DNA from 2 places in the Glaciecola sp. SC05 genome. Region 1 is predicted to be linked to the other one. Evidence: predicted binding sites of a transcription regulator. Region 1 holds the regulator's gene; the other holds the start of a gene.
What was found. Region 1 encodes ArgR, which controls arginine synthesis, uptake and breakdown. Its sites were predicted from a motif close to ANTGAATANNTATTCANT; they were not measured.

Region 1 (4,219 bases):
AATTGGTTGATACGCTGTTGGCTTTGCAAAACATCTAATGCTGAGGTAATGCCTACTCGCATTGATTTGTTATCCGCATACCTGACCAAACTTGGCGCAATTGTATTGTGCTGAGTTTGCTGATTTTTCCATGTCTCTAAAAATGCATCAGCCATGCGTTGGGTAACAGCTGAGTCATCGTGGATCAGTATTGGATGTTTAATGTCTTGGGTAAACATCTGTCTCGCTAACGCTTGAGCCTCTTGCTCTGGGGACAATGCAAAGAAGTTGACTAATGCTTGTGAAATTGGCTCGCTAGTTAGGCCGTTTAGGCTATTGCCGTCTAAGTGGTTTAGATATATTCGCAAAGCGCCTACAGGCAGAATGGCTTGCGTTGCCTCAATGTGCGATTTTAAAAGCGGTCCGATGATGGTTGTGTAATTTTGCATCGATTCTTGATTGATAGACTCCGTTAATTCGTTTTCAGAGCCCGTGTCAATAAATACAAGGTTGTTTGTCGGGAATTCATCTGTGCTCAGCCCCTCTGACATATCGTTAGAGGCGCTCAGCATCTGTTGATAGTAAGCTGCTAACATTCCCTGCTTTATGGCTTCACCTTGGCTAGCGAGTCTTCCTGACAATGGCAAAAGCACGGCGGTTTGTTGTTGTTTATTGACATCAAGCGATAAAAACAGGCTAAGCTGTTCCGGTAAGCGATTAAATTCACCCTTAGTTTGTGCATTCTCGATTAATCTAAGCAACCTTTGTTGGCGTTGAGTGTCATTAATGCTGGGGTCTTCAATGATACTGAACAGGGCTTGATATCTAAGCAAGTTAGGGTGAGCATCCATCATGCTCTTTCTTTGCGTGACGTTTAAGCGGCTCAGCCAGTCAAAACTCAATTTTGGTAACAGGGCTTCTGACAGGGCAGAAGCAGAAGAAGTGTTAAGAAGCCTATTTAGTGCAGTTTGATAGTCTCCTTGCATGCTGTGTAAATAGGCCTGAGTAAATGCTAGCCTCGCGCTCCAACTGTCATCTAAGGTACTTTCATCGATATCCCCTAGCCAATTAGCCAATAAACGCGAAACTGCAGCAGGGATGGGAACAGACACCGCTGAGGTGTCTGTGTTTAGCTGCAAGGGACCTTGCTGATTTTCAATTTGTATAATTATACACTCGCTGCGTATGACATTGGCTTTTGCCAGCGGCTCAACGCTGCTCAATAGCGGCATTGCATGCTTAATTACGGTATTTGATGATGCACACTGATTTTGCGCTTGGTATTGAGCGGCTAAGGCAATTAATGACTGCTGAAGATTTTGTTCATTTTGAGTGCTTGCAAATTCGGCCATAACTGTACTGATTTCACTTGAAGTATTTTCGGTACTTTCTTTCGCTTCAGGCTGAATAACAGTAACTTGCTGTTTTTTTTCTGTTGGTGTGCTGGAGCAGCCCCAGATGCTGGCAGCAATTACAACTAACCCTATAAATCGATAAATTTTCACAACATCCCCTGCTTGTCGCTATCGCCTGTGCCTATCTAGTTTATCGCGGTCTGGATAAATTTCTAGCGTCTAGCGCAGATTCTATACCAAAGGTCATGTAGAATATCAGCTTTGTTGTTATAAGAGTGAAGAAAATGTTGCAAACTGGATGCTTATATATCGTGCCAACGCCGATTGGCAATCTCTCTGATATAAGTGCCAGAGCCTTAGAGGTGCTGCAGCAAGTTGATTTAATTGCTGCAGAAGATACGCGGCATTCATCTAGATTGCTTGGGCACTATCAAATATCTACCCGCACCATCAGTATGCATGCTCATAACGAACATCAGCGCACAGGTCTGCTCATTGAAAAATTAAAACAAGGGATGGCGATTGCGCTGATATCAGACGCAGGCACGCCCCTGATTAGCGATCCAGGATATGAATTTGTAAACACCTGCAGAGCTGAAGGGCTAAATGTTATTGCTCTGCCTGGACCTTGTGCTTTGACCACCGCGCTTAGCGCGTCAGGACTGCCAACCGATACCTTTACATTTTTTGGATTCTTACCGGTTAAGCAGCAAGCTAAGACAGAACAACTGCTCAAAGCAGCACAAGCAGGGCATACCTGCGTATTTTATGAAGCACCAAGGCGCATTACAGATACCCTAAAGCTTTGTAAAGAAGCTCTGCCAGAGCACACTCATTATGTACTGGCAAAAGAACTAAGCAAAACATTTGAAACCTATGTTTCCGGTAACATCGATACCTTGTTGGCTTACTTAAGTGCAGATCCTGGCCATGTAAAAGGTGAATTTGTACTGATGCTGCATTGCAAGACTTTGCAAGCAGCAGGCTTGCCAGAATCCGCCATTAGTCTGCTCAAAGACCTATTGCCTCTGCTGCCGCCTAAACAAGCGTCTGCTGCGGTAGCGAAGCACTATGCAGTCAATAAAAAACAGTTGTATGAATTGAGCTTATCTTTGAAAACACCTGAATAACACTTAGACGTTATCAAAAAGGTCTTGAACGCGCTGGCGTAAATCTTCGATTTTATTAATATTAGCCGGCGCAATAAAAATGGTGTCGTCTCCCGCAATTGTGCCCAATACGCCGTCGGTATGGCTCAGTGAATCCAATAAACGAGCGATAAGTTGCGCTGCACCTGGGCTGGTGCGAATGATCACCATTACATTGTTATGCACAATATCCAATACGAGTTGTTTAAGCGGGCTTTTGGCGGTAGGCATCCCCAGCTCTGGTGGCAAGCAATAGACCATATCGCCGCGAGCATCTCTTGCTCTTACTGCACCAAATTTGCTGAGCATTCGAGATACTTTTGACTGACTAATATTGTCAAAGCCTAGGGATTTTAAAGCGTTTACAATTTCACCTTGAGAGCCGTAACTTTCAGTGGTCAATATTTCGCGGAATGCTTTTACTAGCGCGTCTTGCTTATTTGAAGTCATGCAATAGGATTCATTGAGTAGTCATGATTGGCATTGTGCAATATGCGATGCTGATTATCAATTTATCTCGAGCAGCACTTAACATAAATAAATTGATTAAAAAAGCTATCAGACTATTGTTTGATTGAGATATCGCCCTATATAGATTATTCTCACGCTCGAATTTAATACCCTCAAACAGGAGATTGAACATGAAAGTAGCCGTATTAGGCGCTGCCGGTGGTATTGGACAAGCATTGTCACTACTACTCAAAACTCAGTTACCAGCAGGTTCTGAACTATCTTTATATGACGTTGCACCCGTAGTACCGGGTGTCGCTGTTGACCTTAGCCACATTCCTACCGATGTTGATGTAAAAGGTTATGGTAAAGATGATTTAGCAGGCGCGTTAACAGGTTGCGATATCGTATTAATTCCAGCCGGTGTCCCCAGAAAGCCAGGAATGGACCGTTCTGATTTATTCAATATTAACGCTGGGATCGTTAGAAACTTAATTGATGCATGCGCAGATAATTGTCCAACAGCTTGCATTGGCGTGATCACTAACCCTGTGAATACCACCGTTGCAATTGCCGCAGAAGCACTGAAAGCAAAAGGTGTTTATGATAAAAACAAACTGTTTGGTGTTACCACGCTAGATGTGATCCGCTCTGAAACTTTCGTTGCTCAGCTTAAAGGTAAGAGCACCGCTGAGGTTCACGTTCCGGTCATCGGTGGGCACTCAGGCACGACGATCCTTCCCTTACTTTCTCAAGTTGCAGGTGTAAGCTTTACAGATGACGAAATTGCTAGCCTTACTACTCGTATTCAAAATGCGGGAACCGAGGTCGTTGAGGCAAAGGCTGGCGGTGGTTCTGCTACATTGTCTATGGGCCAAGCCGCTGCTCGTTTTTGTTTATCTCTAGTAAAAGCAATGCAGGGCGAAGATGTTACTGAGTACACCTATGTGCAGGTAGACGGATCTGATGATGCGCCATTCTTTGCTCACCCGGTTAGATTGGGTAAAAACGGCGTTGAAGAAATTTTATCATATGGTGCTTTAAGCGCGTTTGAAGAAAAAGCTAAGAACGATATGTTAGATGGCCTGCGCGGTGATATTCAGTTAGGTGTTGAGTTTGTTAACGGTAAATAATCTGTAGCCGGCAGATCAAGTTTCATCCAAGAATATGCGCTTCGACAAGGATGTCGAATCCTATTCTATATGCTCAATACTATAAGCTTAGACAACGCTCGAATTCACCTGATTTCGGCCTTTTCGTTTGCTCAAATATAGCTGCTCATCAGCC
Region 2 (4,219 bases), on a different contig from region 1:
ACACTTTTAATCGACTGCATCACTTGTGAAATGTTTTGGCATTTGTGACTCAAATCACTGATTGCTTCAGACGTCGTCTGCAAAGTAGACTTTAATTGACTAATATTATTTTTGCTGTCAACTATCGCCGTCCGCGTATCTTCTGTTTTGCCTCTTGCGCTACCTGCATGTTCATTCGCATCAAAAGATAAATCTGCAACCTCCTGAATTCTTTGAGTCATATCCCGCATCGCAGCGGAGATCGAGCTAACTTGCTCATACTGGGCATCTACCGTGTCGTCCAAATCGATAGATGATTTTTTAACTTTGTCAGCAAAAGATATTAGCTCAGCACCTATATGATGCGCCTTACGTACAAGCGCTTGAACTGCAGCAATCATTTGATTGAAATTAGCAAGATGTCCTTCATTGAGCAAATTCGTGTTACTTAAATTAATTTGGCCATCTCGACCAATCATATTTTCAATTGTCATTTTTAATTGTGCGGCCGCATCCGCTTCTTTACGAGATTTGTGCGCGACAAACGTCAACACCGCGCACTCCACTATAGCAAACGTTGCATGAATCAATAAAATGGTAAAACTTGGCGCACTGTCTTCAAATACTATTATCCCTCCACCCATATGCTGCACAGCAAAACCACCTATGTGGTGTGCAGCAATGACCACGGTACCCGTAATGATGACCTTCCAATCTCGGAAGAAAGATAGGAATGCCAAAATAACGAATACTTGGAAGTGCATTTCGGTCATGCCCATCGTCTGTTGGATATGCAGAGCGGCCATTAATTGCGTTGACATCGCAACAATATGCCTTGATATCGCTGTGCTTGGTGAAGTGATTCCGTAGAGGATAGCCGGAACTACAATCAATAGACCTAAGGCCATACCCACACCAAGTGTGTCTGTAATATAGCCAATAATACCGCTGAGCAGCAGTTGTGCTATGAGTAAATACCGAAACATCGCATGGGTTTGTTGATGCTCTTTAATATTGTCTATGTTAGCCATATTCTTTTCTAAACATGAGGTCAATAATTAATCTATCGGCAATCATGAAAAGAATTTGAGGTATACCAAAAAATTGGAAAGCAAAAGATAGTGCATATTATTTCACTTCCTTGAGTTCAAATGCTAATTTTAAAACAATTAATGAATACTTATATATTTTATTTGCATATCTATTTTATGTGTATTATTCTTTATAACACGTCAAAAACAGTGATGATTTGCGCTTAAACACCGAAAGTCAACAAAGGAAAAATAATGGTATTGGTCTCTCCCAAGACATGTTACATAGTCACCTATCGACGATAGGTTTAACCTTTGCAAATATGCAAAGTCCCTTATGTAACGCCTAGAAAGTTTGATAGCAGTCAGCATCACGAAGTCGGCTGTTGTCAGACTCCTTTTTTTATATTGAATTAAAGAAATTTATGCTTACTACTTGTGTAATGGGTGCCAGTGGCTACACCGGCGCTGAACTTTTAAATATTCTATACTCGCATCCTGATTTTGAACTCAAAAGCTGCTTTGTTTCGGCAAATAGCAATGATGCCAACAAATCTATCGGGCAAGTGCATCCCGCTCTTTCACATATAGGCGGTTTGACGATGCAAACATTGTCAGACGATCAGGTGAAAAGTATTGGCGAACAGCACGATGTGATATTTATGGCCTTGCCCCATGAAGTCAGCCATCACTGGGCTCAGGCACTGAGCACTACAAATACCGTTGTATTTGATTTATCGGGCGCATTTAGGCTTAGCCATGCTGGTGAGTTTGCTGAGCACTATGGTTTTACTCATGAGTATCCGGCTTTGCTTAATAAGCGTGTATACGGTCTTGCCGAATGGTATGCAGACGAAATCGCCAAAGCAGGCAATCTTATTGCTGTGCCGGGCTGCTATCCGACTGCTTCCTTACTCGCATTGAAACCGCTGCTCAATGCGCAGCTTTTGAATCTAGAGCATATGCCAATCATAAATGCCGTTAGCGGCGTCAGCGGTGCTGGTCGAAAAGCCTCCATGACCACCAGTTTTTATGAAGTAAGCTTACAGGCTTATGGCGTGCTAGGCCACCGGCATACTCCAGAAATTGAGGAGTTTGCGGGTACTAACGTTATTTTCACCCCACATCTAGGTGCCTATAAAAGAGGCATTCTTGCTACGCTTACGGCCTTCGCCAAAACACATGTTAGCAAGTCTGATATAGACCAAGCGTTTGAAAAAGCCTATGCCGATAAACCCCTCGTCAGATTATGCGGGCATTGGCCAAAAGTCGATCAGGTGGCACATACTCCATTTTGCGATATACATTGGGCGTTCGATCCATCTAAACAATGTGTTGTGGTGACATCAGCCATCGATAACTTATTGAAAGGTGCTGCCAGTCAGGCTGTGCAATGCGCAAATATTCGCTTTGGGCTGCCAGAAACTGCAGGATTGGTGTTTTCATGAGCGAACAAACCTCAATCATCGTGATTAAAGTCGGTGGGCGTTTTTTTGATGAATTATTGGCAGTAGACGGTAATAAGCACCCGCTTTTATCGGCGATTAAGGCCCTTCAATCACGTGGTAAACAGGTGGTTTTAGTGCATGGCGGCGGAGACCAAGTTCAAGCTCAACTAAAAGCACTGAATATGCATAGCGAGAAAATAGATGGATTGCGAGTCACCCCATTTAGTCACATGCCAGTGGTTGCCGGTGTGCTTTGTGGATATTTAAACAAAACCTTAGTTGCACGAAGCGCATCGATTGGCTTAAAGTCGGTCGGCATTAGCCTTGCCGACGGCAACATTGCCGAATGCGTGCAGGTGAGTCAACACTTAGGTGCTGTTGGCAGACCTATTGCAAAAGATGCTGCCCTGTTGAAACAACTATTCAACAACAATATGCTGCCTATTGTTGCCTCAATTGGCACAGACAAAACCGGAAATTTGTACAATGTGAATGCCGACCATGCCGCTATTTGTATTGCGCAGTTGTTAAATGCCAAGTTACTGCTATTGTCTGATGTTAGTGGCGTCCTTAATTCAGATAAAATCAAACTCGCGCAACTTAACGCTAAGCAAGCTCAACAAATGATTGACGATAAAATCATCACCGACGGCATGATTGTTAAAGTGCTAGCTGCTCAAGACTCAGCCGACTTACTTGGCTCTGCAGTGACGATTGGCAGTTGGAATGACTTAAGTGCCATGACTGAAAACGATACTGTTTTTGGAACACAAATTTTTCCTCGCGCCGAAGCGGGCGCAAACCCTCACATGCAATAAAACAGGATATTTCATGCATCAGGACTTACTCACGTTTCTTAATTGGACCAAAGAAGACGCAAACAAATTGCTCCAATTTGCGCTAGATTTAAAGCAGCATCCTCAAAAGTATGGCAAGCTCCTCGAGGGACAGTCGGTGGTGGCTATTTTTGAGAAACCTTCCCTTCGAACTCGCGTGAGTTTTGATATTGGCATCAATAAACTTGGTGGCCACATGGTGTATGTTGACAGTCAAGGCGCCGAGCTTAAGAAACGCGAAGACCCAGTAGATGTAGGTGCGAACATTTCCCAATGGGCCGATGCCATTGTCGCCCGCGTATATTCTCATGAAACCTTAAATGGTTTAGCTGATGGCGCCGACATACCGGTTATCAACGCCTTATGCGACAAATATCACCCTTGCCAGGCCTTAGCTGACTACATAACTATGCATGAGCATTTAGGTGCCGTGGCTGGTAAAACAATGGCGTACGTTGGCGATGGCAACAATGTCACACATTCGCTGCTAATCTTAGGCATATTGTTGGGTTGTCATCAAGTTGTGATCACCCCTGCCGGCCATGATATTGACCCTAAACTGCTTGGCGACATTCAAGCTCTAGCAAAGGCCCAGAATGTTAATCTTATCTTTAGTAACGATATGCAAGACCTTAAGCGCTGCGACGTGATATATACCGACACGTGGTTGTCAATGGGCGACGAAACGCCCTTACAAACTATCAAAGACGCGTTTATGCCGTATCAGGTTAATCGCGGTTTAGTTGAAGCAGTTCAGGCGAGTTTCGTTATGCACTGCCAACCAGCACATAGGGATCTAGAGATCACCGGCGAATTGATGGATTCAGAGCAATCACTGTTGATGGCTCAGGCCAATAACCGTATGCATGCTCAAAACGCGATCTTAAGCTATTTAATGACCGATCGAGAACTATAAGCGCGCCAG

Region 2: the regulator ArgR is predicted to act here: its motif matches at 1,151-1,168, upstream of argC (N-acetyl-gamma-glutamyl-phosphate reductase).

Annotation. Positions count from the first base shown of each region.
Region 1 is NZ_JBGIYY010000016.1:71,831-76,049, reverse strand. Features, by position in the region: gene AB9H30_RS14610 (penicillin-binding protein activator) at 1-1,484, opposite strand, end outside; gene rsmI (16S rRNA (cytidine(1402)-2'-O)-methyltransferase) at 1,619-2,464, shown strand; gene argR (transcriptional regulator ArgR) at 2,468-2,932, opposite strand; gene mdh (malate dehydrogenase) at 3,124-4,065, shown strand; gene AB9H30_RS14590 (diguanylate cyclase) at 4,153-4,219, opposite strand, start outside.
Region 2 is NZ_JBGIYY010000004.1:150,832-155,050, reverse strand. Features, by position in the region: gene AB9H30_RS05350 (methyl-accepting chemotaxis protein) at 1-1,010, opposite strand, end outside; gene argC (N-acetyl-gamma-glutamyl-phosphate reductase) at 1,436-2,458, shown strand; gene argB (acetylglutamate kinase) at 2,455-3,276, shown strand; gene AB9H30_RS05335 (ornithine carbamoyltransferase) at 3,290-4,210, shown strand.